2 regions of the Marinobacter sp. UBA2688 genome follow, and region 1 is predicted to be linked to the other one. Evidence: riboswitches for the same ligand, from Rfam matches in the RefSeq annotation. Region 1 holds a riboswitch; the other holds the start of a gene.
What was found. Region 1 has a riboswitch for cobalamin ahead of B3M52_RS08240 (TonB-dependent receptor plug domain-containing protein). Riboswitches for the same ligand answer to the same signal wherever they lie in the genome.
Positions count from the first base shown of each region.

Region 2: another riboswitch for cobalamin. It lies ahead of B3M52_RS18895 (ribonucleoside-diphosphate reductase subunit alpha); the one in region 1 lies ahead of B3M52_RS08240 (TonB-dependent receptor plug domain-containing protein).

Region 1 covers NZ_DELU01000013.1:177,951-185,276, forward strand. Annotated here, with positions in the region: gene meaB (methylmalonyl Co-A mutase-associated GTPase MeaB) at 1-384, shown strand, start outside; gene B3M52_RS08225 (methylmalonyl-CoA mutase family protein) at 371-2,068, shown strand; gene B3M52_RS08230 (cob(I)yrinic acid a,c-diamide adenosyltransferase) at 2,111-2,668, shown strand; gene cobD (threonine-phosphate decarboxylase CobD) at 2,697-3,716, shown strand; cobalamin riboswitch at 3,764-3,965, shown strand; gene B3M52_RS08240 (TonB-dependent receptor plug domain-containing protein) at 4,121-5,932, shown strand; gene B3M52_RS08245 (cobaltochelatase subunit CobN) at 5,955-7,326, shown strand, end outside.
Region 2 covers NZ_DELU01000027.1:238,255-245,580, forward strand. Annotated here, with positions in the region: gene B3M52_RS18880 (TonB-dependent siderophore receptor) at 1-709, shown strand, start outside; gene nhaB (sodium/proton antiporter NhaB) at 963-2,468, shown strand; gene B3M52_RS18890 (DUF3047 domain-containing protein) at 2,455-3,189, opposite strand; cobalamin riboswitch at 3,315-3,508, shown strand; gene B3M52_RS18895 (ribonucleoside-diphosphate reductase subunit alpha) at 3,619-6,384, shown strand; gene B3M52_RS18900 (ribonucleotide-diphosphate reductase subunit beta) at 6,419-7,326, shown strand, end outside.

The DNA.
Region 1 (7,326 bases):
GACCGGCCGGACTCCAACAAAACCATTCAGGAACTCAAGGCCATGCTGATGATGAGCCTGGAGCCGGGCGAGGGAATCTGGCGGGTGCCCGTGGTGCCTACCAGTTCCGAAAAGCATACCGGTTTTGACGACCTGATGGCTGCCATTGATCGTCACGCTGAGCACCTGGAAAAAAGCGGCGAAATCACCCAGCGGCGGCACCAGATTGCATTAACCCGGGTGGTGAAGGTTGCTGAAGAGATTGTCCGGGATAATTTTGCACGTGACAGCAGGTCGCAGACCGAAGAGCTGCTCAAGAAGGTTACCCAGCGCGAACTGGACCCCCATGGAGCCGCAGTAACCTTGTTAAAAGCCATGAAGGAGACCATTCATGAAGCGCACTGACCAGTATGACCCCGCTGCACTCAAGCACATGGAAAAAGAGTTCGACCAGTGGGAACAGAACGAGGTGTCGTCCTTTATCAAGCGGGCGCCGGAGAGCAAGACGGAATACACCACTGCCTCGGGAATGCCGACGAAACGTACCTACACGCCACTGGACCTGAAGAATACGCCCTTTGAGGATATTGGTTTCCCTGGGCAATACCCGTTTACGCGGGGGCCATACCCCACCATGTATCGGGGCAGGAACTGGACCATGCGCCAGATTGCCGGCTTCGGTACGGCAAGGGAAACCAACGGTCGCTTCAAGTACCTGATCGCCCAGGGCCAGACCGGTCTGTCCATCGACTTCGATATGCCGACCCTGATGGGTTACGACTCCAGTCACGCCATGAGCCAGGGTGAAGTGGGCCGTGAAGGCGTTGCCATCGACACCCTTGCCGACATGGAGGAGTTGTTCGACGACATTGATCTGACCAAAATTTCGGTATCCATGACCATCAATCCGTCAGCCTGGATTCTCTACGCCATGTACATCGCCTTGGCGCAGAAACGGGGATACGATCTCAATGACCTGTCGGGCACCATCCAGAACGACATTCTCAAGGAATACATTGCCCAGAAAGAGTGGATATTCCCGGTGCGGCCATCGGTTCGCCTGGTGCGGGACTGTATTCAGTACGGCTCCGAAAACATGAAGCGGTACAACCCTATCAACATCTCCGGCTATCACATTTCTGAAGCCGGTTCGACGGCGGTCCAGGAAGTGGCGTATACCATGGCAACCACCATGGAGTACGTCAGGACCGCCATCGACGCGGGCGTGGACGTGAATGAGTTCGGGCCACGCCTGTCCTTCTTCTTTGTCAGCCAGGCGGATTTCTTCGAGGAAATTGCCAAGTTCCGCGCAGCCCGGCGGGTTTATGCCAAGATCATGCGCGAAAAATTCAACGCCACCAAACCCGAGGCCAGCCGGCTCCGTTTTCACGCCCAGACTGCCGCGGCCACCCTGACCAAGCCGCAGTACACCATCAACCCGATCCGTACCGCGCTTCAGGCACTGTCTGCGGTACTGGGTGGCGCCCAATCGCTGCACACCAACGGCATGGATGAAGCGTTCGCCATTCCAACGGAAGAGGCGATGCGTATTGCCCTGCGAACCCAGCAGATCATCGCCTACGAGACCAACATCACCCAGGTGGTGGACCCATTGGGCGGTTCCTACTATGTCGAGAATCTTACCGATGAGATCGAGAAGGAAGTCTGGAAGATTCTTGATGAAGTGGAAGAGCTCGGTGGTACGCTCCAGTGCATCGACGACGGCTACTTCCAGAGAGGCATCTCCGATTCCGCCTATGACTTCGCGCTGCGCAAGGCCAGCGGTGAGCGACCGGTAATCGGCGTCAATATGTTCGTGCAGGACGAAGAGGATGTTGAAATCGAAACCCATCCCCACGATCCGGAAACCGAACGCCGGCAGATTGAACGCCTGAATAGGGTCAAGGACAATCGCGACGAGGAGAAAGTCCAGGACATGCTCAGGCAACTGAAAGAGCAGGCCGAGGACGAATCGGCCAATCTCATGCCCATCACCATCGAACTGGTGAAAGAGGGCGCCTCGATGGGCGATATTGTTGAAACCCTGAAAGGGATATGGGGAACCTATCGCGAAAAACCTGTAATCTGACCGGCTTTGAATACTGACAGAACCGGTTCACGGGAGACATGAATGGTCAGGCTCACCAAGATCTATACGAAAACCGGAGACAAGGGCGATACCGGTCTTGGCGACGGCAGCCGCGTCGCCAAGCATGACCTGCGTGTGGAAGCCTACGGTACGGTGGATGAGGCCAACGCAGTGATTGGTCTCGCGCGGCTGCATGTGGACGACGAACTGGACGTGATACTGGCACGCATCCAGAACGACCTGTTTGATGTCGGGGCGGATCTGTGTACCCCGATCGTGGAGAACCCGAAATACCCGCCACTGAGGCTTGCCGAGGGCAAGACCGTTGAGCTTGAGCAGGAGATCGACCAGTTCAACGCGGATATTCCGTCGCTTCGCTCCTTTATCCTGCCCGCAGGCAATGCTGCGGCTACGCATCTCCACCATGCCCGCACGGTAACGCGGCGTGCTGAGCGCATCATTGCTCAGCTACAGGAAGAGCAGGACATCAGCCCGTTGGTGCTGGAATACATGAACCGGCTGTCTGATTTGCTGTTTGTCCTTGCCAGACACGCCAACAACCAGGGTAAGGACGATGTGCTTTGGGTGCCGGGAAAATAATGCTGGCCCGAGACCAGGGTATTGAAGCGTGAATTTGTCGCCGCTGGAACATGGTGGCCGGCTACGGGCCGCCGCAAAAACGTGGGGCACCCCGCTGGATCAATGGCTGGACCTGTCCACCGGTATCAATCCGCATGGGTGGCCTGTTCCGGCGATCCCGGAAGAGGTCTGGCGTCGCCTGCCGGAGCCAGACGATGGCCTGGAGCCACTCATCAGACAATGGGTGGGTGCACCGGATAGCGCCGCATGTATGGCCCTGGCTGGTAGCCAGGCGGCAATCATGCACTTGCCCCGTTTACGACAGCCGTGCCGGGTAGGTGTGCCCTCTCCGGGGTACCAGGAGCATGGTCATAACTGGGCTGCTGCCGGCCATCGGGTGATCGAGATTGGCAATGATCAGCTAGCGGATGATGACGAAAGCTGGCTGGACGAGCTGGACGTGCTGGTGTGGATCAATCCAAATAATCCCACTGGCCAGGTTGTTGATCCGGACCGGTTGCTGAGCTGGCATCAGCGGCTTCAACGTCGTGGTGGGTGGCTGATTGTAGACGAGGCGTTCGTCGATGCCACTCCGGAACTCAGTGTCGGGTATGCGACCGACAGACCCGGTCTTATCGTCATGAGATCCCTGGGTAAGTTTTTCGGCCTGGCGGGCCTGCGGGCCGGAGCTGCGGTGGGAGACCCGGATATTATTCGCCGATTGGGTGCAATGATCGGGCCCTGGTCAATCAGTGGCCCTGCGCGATTTATCATGGGCCAGGCGCTGGCGGACACCCAGTGGCAAGCTGCGACGATGGAGCGACTGCACAGTGAAAGCCAGCGGTTGGCGGACTGCCTGTCGCGGCATGGCCTTGAAGGAGCCGCAGGAACGGCGCTCTTTCGATACGTTCGGCATGGCCGGGCGGCGGACATTGCAGGCGAACTCGCACGGCGGGGAATCCTCGTTCGGGAGTTCGAGAATCCTGCTGCGCTGCGCTTTGGATTGCCCGGCTCAGAACCGGAATGGACGCGGTTAGAGCAGGCACTGTATTTAAGCCATCTGTATTGATTTAGCACATAAGGGCTGCTAGTTTGGCGCCCGATTCGATGAACACCGTGTTCAGGTAACGCTTTTTTGCGGTATCCCCGCCGGAAAGCGTAAAACGGGAAGTCGGTTAAAGTCCGACGCTGCCCCCGCAACGGTAAGCGAGCTAAAGGCAATCGAAAAAGCCACTGTGCATCATGCATGGGAAGGTGATTGCCCCGGACCAGTCCAACAGGCTGATCCACTCGCAAGCCCGGAGACCGGCCTGAATGCACACCGGAAGTTGCGGAGGGCGACGGCGGTGGGAGAGTTGCGTCGGTCTCACACCCGTACTCTGACTCGTATCCTGCCTCCCCAATCTCATACTCAAACTCCGCAACACAATAACCATCACGCGGGTGCGCGTGGTTTGCCAGCGAGTGTTGATTATGAGTTGTTCGAAGTCTTTGCCGGTTCTATTTTCCGGCCTCCCCCTTGTGTTCCTGCCAGTTTCCAGTGCGCTAGCCGACGAAGAGGTAATGGTCTCGGCACTTGACCCCATTGTTGTTACGGCCACGCTTGGTCCGAAGACCCGGGGCGAAAGTGACTCATCGGTCACGGTGATCGATGAAGAGGCGATCGAACGCTTGCAGCCTCAAACGTTCGACGAGCTGCTGATGGGCCAACCCGGCATTGATATCACCAGCAACGGCTCGTTCGGTAAGAACACCAGTGTCTACACCCGGGGTACCGGCAGCGAATCCACGGTTTTCCTGGTGGACGGCATTCGTTTGCGCTCGGCCACCAGTGGTAGTGCTGCCTGGCAGTATTTCCCGCCGCAAATGGTGGAAAGGGTAGAAATTGTTCGGGGTTCCCGCAGTAACCTGTACGGGGCCGATGCCGTGGGCGGGGTTATCCAGGCCTTCACGCATAGCGCCGAAAAGGGCCGCGAGGGATGGGTTCAGGCAGGCGGTGGCAACTTTAACACCCAGGAGTATGTAGCTGGAACGGCCGGCTCTGAAGGCCGGATGACATACAGTCTGAGCGCAAGCCATCTGGAAACTGACGGCACGGCCATTGTTGAAGGGGGCGAAGACAAGGGCTTTCGTAACACTTCAGCCCTGGCGTCCGTTGCTCACCAGTTCGACTCCGGTGGGGAAGCCGGCGTTGTCCTCATGCGTGCCCAGGGCAATACCGAGTTCGAGGGCGGTGATACAGATTTTGCTATCCAAACCGTTGGTGTTCGTCTGGACGCGCCCATCAGCGACTATTGGCGGAGCCGTATCCTGTTAGCCGAATCCATTGATGAGCAGGATACACGGGACGAATTTGGTGACAGCACCTTCGATACCAAAACCCGCAGTGCCCGTTGGGAGAACCAGATCAGTGTCGGCCGCCATGAGTACATCTTGGGCGGTGAACTCTTGATGGATGAAGTAGACAGCACCACCGACTTTGACGAAACCAGCCGCACCAACGCCGCTGTTTTTGGTCAGGCCCTGTTGAATTTTGGTCCGACGGACTTTCAGTTGAGTTTGCGCGCCGACGATAACGAGGCTTTTGGTCGTGAGGAAACCGGTGCGATCGCCATGGGTGTCGATATGGATCGCAACCATAGAGTAAGGGTGAGCTACAGCACATCTTTCCGGGCGCCCACGTTCAATGACCTCTACTTCCCGAACTTCGGCAATGCGGATCTTCAACCGGAAACCGCAGGTAGCGTGGAGCTTGGTATTGGCGGAAATTACGCCCGTTGGTTCTGGGATGCCGCGATCTATCAGACAGACGCTGATGATCTGATTGTATTTGTCTTTAGGGACGGTCGGTTCGCACCATTCAATGTTAACGAAGCACGCATCAGGGGGGTTGAGCTGAGTGCTGGCCTGGAATTGGACGAATGGACCGTGCAGGCTGGGGCCTCGGTAACCGACCCCCGCGACCGTGAGACCGACAATCGAATTCGTCGCCGTAGCGCGAAACAGTTCCGGGTGGATCTGGATCGTGACTTCGGCCGAGTGTCGTTGGGAACCACCGTTAAGGGCCAGGGGTATCGCTACGACGACGCAGAGAATGAAGAGCGCATTGCCGGCTTTGTCACTTGGGACCTGCGGGCAAAGTGGGAAATCGACAGCCATTGGACCACCAATCTGACGGTCGACAACGTGCTGGACAGAGAATACGCCACGGCGCAGCGCTTTGATGGAAGTGCTTACATAGCCGCTGGCCGCACCGCAATGCTGACGATTCGCTACGACCTATGATCAACCATGGAGAGGTAAGGGCATGATTGAGCGCCTGTATAGGACTCTGAGACGCCCGTTGTTCGGCTGCCTTTCCGGGCTTCTGTTGATGCTGTCCCAACCAGTGTCCGGCGCCACGGTATTTGGGGTAGTGTCTGAGCGTTCCGCTGCGGAGATGGCTGCTGGTGCGGAACGCTTTCTGGCAGCCCAGCCAGATCACCGCATTATTCTGCGAACACCGGAGCAATTGGCAAACCTGGACAACAGCGCTCTCGACGATCTGGTGAGCCAGGCCGATGCCTTATTGATGGCGGCGGTTTTCGGAGAGCAGGTGGGCCGGATTGAGCGTGCTGTGGGCGAGCAGGCCGCCGTTCGCGAGTTTCCGATTCTGGGGGTGAATGGCGACAGGGCGCTGACTGTGCTGTCACGGTTACAGGGGCGCAAGCCCCTGGAAGGGCTGGATGCCACGACCCTGAACAACGTGATGAAAGCGCCGGACCCCGGCACGGACTTGAAAGCCCATCTGGCAGAGCTTAAGGCCCGTTTCCCCGAACAGGAACCCTGGCTTGAAGGCCGGGCCCTATACCAGGGACGCACCCCGCAACACCTGGATGCCTTATTGCGTTGGTTGCTTGTTCAGGCGGGCGAAGAGTTTGACGTGCCGGATCTGCCGCCCCGGTCGCTGATCCGCTATTACCGTAATGGTGAAGCCACAGATAGCGCGGCGAACCTTAACCTGCAATCAGGCCCCGTGGTCGCGCTTCTGGACCTGGATAGCGGTGATCGCCCGGGCGATCGGGCACTGCTGGATGCAACCTGTGCAGCGATGGAATCCAGAGGGATGCAATGCTTTGCAATTCTGTCCCGTTGGGGTGGTGCCAGCCTGGAGGCTGTTCGTGCCCTGAATGAAACGGTAGGCCCGGCGACACTATCCGGTATTGTCAGTCTTCAGGACTTTATTATTGGAGGCGGCGAGGGTCGGCGTCAGGTCACGGAAGCGTTGGTCCGGTTGAATGTGCCGGTGATCAAGGGCTTGCGCCTGGCCTCCCGCACCACCAACCAATGGCAATTGTCGATCGATGGTATTCCGTCTGACAAGGTGCACTACAAATTGGCGATGCCCGAGCTCCAGGGGGTCAGTCAGCCTATGGTGCTGGCTACGGCGGAGCCGGAAGTGATTGACGAAAACACCGGTGTGGCTCTGACGCTTACCCAGCCGGTGCCGGAGCGGGTGGACGCCGTTGCGGACCGCCTGAAACGCTGGCAGACGCTGCAAGCCAAGGGCAACGCCGACAAGCGCGTGGCCATCATCTACTACAATCATCCACCGGGCCGGCAGAATATTGGGGCGGACAATCTCGATGTGCCAGCTTCCCTATATGAAATGCTGCACTGGCTTAAAGCCGAGGGCTACG
Region 2 (7,326 bases), on a different contig from region 1:
CGGGCTGCTCTACCTGTTCGACAACGGCATTGCACCCTACGTGTCCCACTCCACGTCGTTTTCGCCCAGCGCCTATACCGACGAGAACGGCGACCTGCTGGCCCCGAGTGAAGGCAAGCAGATAGAAACCGGGCTTAGGTACCAGCCGGTGGGAACCACGGACCTGTATACGCTCTCTCTGTTCCGCATCAACCAGGAGAATCTGGCCACCAAGCAGCCACAGGAGTCCTTCTACCGCAGTATTGGTGAGATTGAGTCCCAGGGTGTGGAGCTGGAAGCCAAGGCGCAGCTGACGGAGAACCTGAATGTCCAGGCCGGATATGCGTTCACGGACGTCACCTTTGAGAAGTCCGAGGCCTATCGCGAGGGCAATGCCGCCAGCCAGGTGCCGGAACACCAGCTGACCCTGTGGGCCGGTTACCGGTTCACGCAGGGAGTCCTTAATGGGGCAAACGCGGGATTGGGTGTCCGTCACAACGCAGACATCTACGCCGATGATGCCAACACCAAAAAGGTGCCGGACTACACCCTGGTGGATCTGGCACTGGGCTACGATTTCAGCAAGCTCGGCCTGGAAGGCGTTTCTACCCGGCTGAACGTGAACAATCTGCTGGACAAGGAATACGTGGCGTCCTGCTACAACAGTCTGGACTTCTGTTACTTCGGGGCAGAACGTAACGTTACGGCGTCGGTTTCTTACCGGTTTTGACACGTAAGCGGGAAGTGATAACGGTCATAATAAACCCTGAGTGCTGAAAACAGAGTCGATTCCGGCTCTGTTTTTAAGTAATATTACGAAACTCTTTTGAGTGGTCGTCCGGCCACTCTTCCTTGTTTCATGTAAGACCAAATAGGCACTCACCCTGTACCTTTGGGGGATTACCGGTTACACAAATATCAAGGAAGATGCGGGCCTTCTGCCACACAATTCCAACAAACCGTTTACTCAGAAGATTCCCGCAATGCCCACAACCGTTCTCTCCGGCTTTACCCACAACTTCCTGGGTAATGCACCCGCCTGGTACAAACAGGTCATTCTTCTATTCCTGATTGCCAACCCCCTGATTGTCTGGACCCTTGGCCCGGCCGTGGCCGGTTGGGCGTTGGTGGGGGAGTTTATTTTTACTCTGGCCATGGCGCTGAAGTGTTATCCACTGTTACCGGGCGGGTTGCTGGCGATTGAAGCCCTGTTAGTGGGTATGACGTCAGCGGATGCGGTGTACCACGAGGTGTTGGTGAACTTCCCGGTCATCCTGCTGCTGATGTTCATGGTGGCTGGCATCTACTTTATGAAAGAGCTGCTGCTGGTGACGTTTACCCAGATCCTGGTGGGTGTGCGGTCAAAGTCCGCGTTGTCACTGCTGTTCTGTGCTGCTGCGGCCGTTCTATCCGCGTTCCTGGACGCGCTTACCGTCACCGCAGTCATCATCAGTGTCGCTGTCGGTTTTTACTCGGTGTACCACAAGGTAGCTTCCGGCAAGGGTTATCATCACTCTGATCACAACGCCAACAGCGATGAACACGTGATTGAGTTGCACCGGGAAGACCTGGACAAGTTCCGGGCCTTTCTGCGTAGCCTGCTGATGCACGGCGCCATTGGTACGGCCTTGGGGGGAGTCTCCACTATGGTGGGCGAACCCCAGAACCTGCTGATCGCCAAGGTAGTAGGGTGGGACTTTGTCAGTTTCTTCCTGCGCATGGCGCCGGTGAGCCTGCCGGTGCTGGTGGCCGGCCTGACCACCTGCTGGCTGCTGGAAAAGCTGCGCTGGTTTGGGTATGGCGCCCGGTTGCCCAAGCCTGTCCGCCAGGTACTGGAAGAGTTTGCTGACAACGAGCGCACCAAGCGCACGAAAGCCGACCAGGCTGCCCTGTGGGTGCAGGCAATGGCGGCCCTGGTGCTGGTTGTTGGGCTGGCGTTTCACCTGGCAGAGGTGGGATTGATCGGCCTTCTGGTGATTATCCTGATCACCTCGTTCACTGGCGTTACTGACGAGCACCAGATCGGTAAGGCCTTCCAGGAGTCGCTGCCATTTACCTCGTTGTTGGTGGTGTTTTTCGCCATCGTCGCGGTGATTCACGAGCAACACCTGTTCAAGCCGATCATCGATTTTGTGCTCAGCCTGCCTCAGGACCAGCAGCCGGGCATGTTCTTTATTGCCAACGGGTTGTTGTCGATGATCAGCGACAATGTGTTCGTAGCCACCGTTTACATCAGTGAAATCAAACAGGCGCTGGACGCCGGCAGTATCGACTACGAGCATTTCCAGGAGTTGGCCATCGCCATTAACACCGGCACCAACCTGCCCAGTGTGGCTACCCCCAATGGCCAGGCAGCGTTTCTGTTCCTGCTGACGTCTGCAATCGCTCCGCTGGTGCGATTGTCCTATGGGCGGATGGTTGTGATGGCGTTTCCCTATACCATCGTGATGGGCGCGGTAGGTCTGTTTTGCGTCATCAATCTGGTTTGACCAAGCGGACATCACCATACCAGGCGGTGGCAGATGCTCCGGTGTTGTCGGAATCCGACATGATGGCGACGCCCACCAGCTTCGGCGGCTCTCGGCCAAAGGCCTTGCGGTAGTCCGCAACGATATCCCGCTCCACCGTGACCCATTCGCCTGTGTTCGCCGTCCCGGAGTTCACCGCTACCATCATCGTGGTATCGGTGAACGGGTTGGCAATGATTTCGCCAACCGGCAGCCGGTTGGCCCAGATGTAGTTCAGCGCATTGCCCGGCAGTTCCTCCCCGAACACCACTTCCACGGTCTTGCGTTTGGCGCGCTCGAAAAAGCCGGCTTCGTCCGGCTCGAACTCAAAGGCCACGTAGATTCGCGCAGCGTAGTCATCGCCCTCCTTTCTACGGGCGTTTCCCTGCTCATAGACGTTCGACACTTTCCACCGCCATCGCAGGATCAGTGAATCCCCGGGTTCGACGGACACCCTGGCAATCAGCCCGGAGGCGCTGTTGTCCGTGGTGGCCATGACCACCTGCTCGCCGTTGTCGTCCGTCAACTGATAGCGACTGTGGCGGTCTATCTTTGGAAATTCCATCGGTTCCCAGCCATCTTCCAGGGACGTTATGGTCGAAAACGCGGTGATCAGTGAGTTTTCCGTGCTGTCAGCCTGGGCCGAAGTGGCCATCAACGAAAGGGCGAGGGCGGCCGTCAGGTATCTCGGTAGCGGTGTCATGGAATGCTCCTATGGGTTCGTTTACTGACCGGTAACCGTCGAAAAAGTGCCTTGTTGCGATTTACCTTAGTCTATATAGTGTTTATATCCTTGGCTTAGTACCAGATATAGTGATCAAAGGCTGATCAATCACAGATCGCCCTCGTCACGATGATCGTGGTACCGGGAATCCGGTGAGACTCCGGAACTGACGCGCAGCGGTATTGGGGAACGAGCGTGGCATAAAGACACTGGCGAATGCCGGGAAGTCGCCACGCAAGGCCGAGCCAACAGGTTCACGCCCCTGAGTCCGAAGACCTGCCAGGGAATACAACTGCACCTTCGCGTATCAAGGTGAGCAGATCGGTTTTGCGTTGTCTCTGTTCAGAGCAATGCTCGCCCCTGCGTACGCGAAGGTCTTGGCATAAACGCGTACTCAGGAGAACCGACATGTCCACTGCCATCCTGGCCGAGCCCGGCCAATCTGCCTCAACCAGCACTGCCTCCCTACAGGTTATTAAACGTAATGGCGCCCTGGTTGGATTCGACGCCAGCAAAATCAGTGTTGCTGTGACCAAAGCGTTTCTTGCCGTCGAAGGCGATGAAGCAGCAGGCTCGGCTCGCATTCACGATTCCGTGGAGCAGGTTACCCATCAGGTCATGCAGGCCATCAGCCGACGCTTGAAAGCTGGCGGCAAGGTGCACATTGAAGATATCCAGGACCAGGTGGAACTGGCGCTGATGCGGGCGGAGGAGCAGAAAGTGGCCCGCGCCTATGTACTCTACCGGGAGGCTCATGCCCAGGAGCGGGCCAGCCTGGCGCCGGTGGAGGCCCATCCCACGCTCACGGTGAAAAAAGCCAACGGTGAGGCCGCGCCGCTGGATCTGGGGCTGATGAAAGTCCAGGTGGAGCGTGCCAGCCAGGGATTGGAGGGCATCGATGGCGAATCCCTGGTGGAAGGGGCGCTGCGGAACCTGTACGACGGTATCGCTGAGGAGGAGGTGCTGTCTGCGCTGATCATGACCGCCCGCGGCCGCATCGAGCAGGAACCGGACTACAGTGCCGTAACCGCTCGTCTGCTGCTGGAACAACTCAGGCTGGAAACCGCGGCCGCCTTGAGCCTGCCCCTAAGTTTGCCGCTGGCGGAAATATACCCGCAGGCCCTGAGCACCTTCATTGAGCAGGGTATCCACTACGAGCTGCTGGACGACGCCATGGCGGCGTTCGACCTGGAACGCCTGGGTGCTGCCCTCAAGCCGGAGCGGGACCACCAGTTTGGGTTCCTCGGCCTGCAGACTCTCTACGACCGCTATTTCCTCAACTGGAAAGGTGACCGGCTGGAGTTGCCCCAGGTCTTCTTCATGCGCGTGTCCATGGGTCTGGCGTTGCAGGAAGACGACCCCAATGCCCGGGCCATTGAGTTCTACGACCTGTTGTCATCCTTCGACTACATGGCCTCCACGCCAACCCTGTTCAACAGTGGTACCCGACATTCCCAGCTTTCATCCTGCTACCTCACCACCGTTCAGGATGATCTGGAGGGTATCTATGGTGCCATCCGTGACAACGCCATGCTGTCCAAGTGGGCCGGCGGCCTGGGTAACGACTGGACGCCAGTCAGGGCTTTGGGCTCCCACATCAAGGGTACCAACGGCAGCAGCCAGGGTGTGGTGCCATTCCTGAAAGTGGTGAACGACACGGCGGTGGCGGTGAATCAGGGCGGCAAGCGCAAGGGCGCCGTGTGCGCTTACCTGGAAAGCTGGCACCTGGATATTGAGGAGTTCCTGGAGCTACGCAAGAACACCGGCGATGAGCGTCGTCGTACCCACGACATGAACACCGCCAACTGGGTACCGGACCTGCTGATCGAGCGCATGCGCAGTGATCAGGACTGGACCCTGTTCTCGCCAAACGACACTCCGGACTTGCATGACCTCTATGGCAACGCATTCCGGGCGCGGTACCAGGAATACGAAGCTATGGCGGCCAGGGGCGAGATCACTCTGTTCAATACGGTGTCCGCCAAACAGCTCTGGCGCAAGATGCTGACCGTGCTGTTCGAGACCGGTCATCCGTGGATCACCTTCAAGGACCCCTGCAACCTGCGCTCACCGCAGCAGCATCGGGGCGTGGTGCACAGCTCCAACCTGTGTACCGAGATCACCCTGAACACCAGTGCGGATGAGATCGCCGTGTGCAACCTGGGGTCCATCAACCTGGCGGCCCATGTCCACAACGGTGAGCTGGATGTCCAGCGCCTAGAACGCACGGTCAATACTGCGGTCCGCATGCTCGATAACGTGGTCGACATCAATTACTACGCAGTGCCCCAGGCGAAGAGTTCCAATTTCAAGCATCGGCCCGTTGGTCTCGGCCTGATGGGCTTTCAGGATGCGTTGTATCGGCTCAACCTGCCCTACACCAGCGCGGAAGCGGTGGAGTTTGCCGATGTGGCGATGGAGCAGATCAGTTATTTCGCGATCCGGGCCTCGGCTGCGCTGGCCGGTGAACGCGGTGCCTACGAGACCTACGAAGGCTCGTTGTGGCATCAGGGTATTCTGCCCATTGACTCAATCAACCTGTTGAAAGAGGCCCGTCAGGACGGCGACCTGAGCCTGAATACCAGCAGCCGCCTGGACTGGACGGCGGTGCGGAAGCTCATCGCCCGCAATGGCATGCGTAACAGCAATGTGATGGCCATTGCGCCAACGGCGACCATCTCCAACATCGTCGGTGTCTCCCAATCCATCGAACCGGCGTACCAGAACCTGTTCGTGAAATCGAATCTCTCCGGCGAGTTCACGGTGGTTAATCCATCTCTGGTTCGTGATCTGAAAGCTGAGGGTCTGTGGGACAACGTGATGGTGAACGATCTCAAGTACTTCGATGGCAGCGTGCAGCAGATTGATCGTATTCCCGCGGAACTGAAGGCCCGCTACGCCACCGCCTTTGAGATCGATGCCCGCTGGCTGGTGGAGGCGGCGGCCAGGCGCCAGAAATGGCTGGACCAGGCCCAGAGCCTGAACCTTTACATGGCGGAACCCAGCGGCAAAAAGCTGGATGAGTTGTATCAGCTGGCCTGGGAACGTGGACTGAAAACCACCTATTACCTGCGCTCGCTGGGGGCCACGGGTGCTGAGAAAACCGCGCCGGTAGCAGCACCGCAACCACAGGTATGCAGCATTGATGAGCCGGACTGCGAAGCCTGCCAGTAAACCCGACCGCCACCAAGATTCTAGAGGTTAAAAGATGCTCAACTGGGACGACGAACCAAACACCCAAACCCGCCCGGCTACCCAGGAGGGTCCGGCCCCGGTCAATGTCGATGACAAGCGCGTTATCAACGGCGAAACCGACATCAATCAGCTGGCACCCTTCAAGTACCCCTGGGCCTGGGAATACTTCATGAATGCCAACAAGAACCACTGGACGCCGCTGGACGTGAACATGGCTCAGGACGTTCACGACTACCACCACCGCCTGTCTGCGCCGGAAAAGCACGTGTATGAGAACGTGCTGGCCTACCTCACCACCTCCGACATCCTGGCGATGCGCAACATCGGCCTGGCGGTGATGGAGAAGATGAGTGCCCCGGAATTGCAGATTTACCAAGCGCGGCAGGTGTACGAGGAAGCCATGCACACCTGGGCCTACCAGCACTGCATTGAAACCCTCAACCTGGACCAGAGCGAGATCTACAATCGCTATCGGGTGGTTCCCGCGATCAACGGCAAGATCCAGATGGCCAACCGCCGGCTGGATGCCGCCATGCGCTCTGACATGAACCTGCGCAACAAGGACGACCTGCAGGAATTCATTATGTCCTACCTGTTCTTCGCAGCGGTCTTTGAGGGTGCCTGGTTCTACAACGGTTTCAGCCCCATCTTCGCCCTGCAGCGTCGGGGCCTGATGCGGGGCACCGGTGAGCAACTGCAGTACATCCTGCGGGACGAAGCCATGCACTTCTCGTTCGGGCTGAAAGTGGTGAACCAGATCCTGGAAGAGGAAAACATCACGCTGGACCCCAAAGCCGTGCGCGATATGTGGGACGAGTCCGAAGCCGCTGAAACCGCCTACGCCAACTACATCCTGCGGGACCCGATCCTGGGCTATTCCGCCGAGTACCACAGCGAGCAGTTCCGTTTTGTGGCCAATCG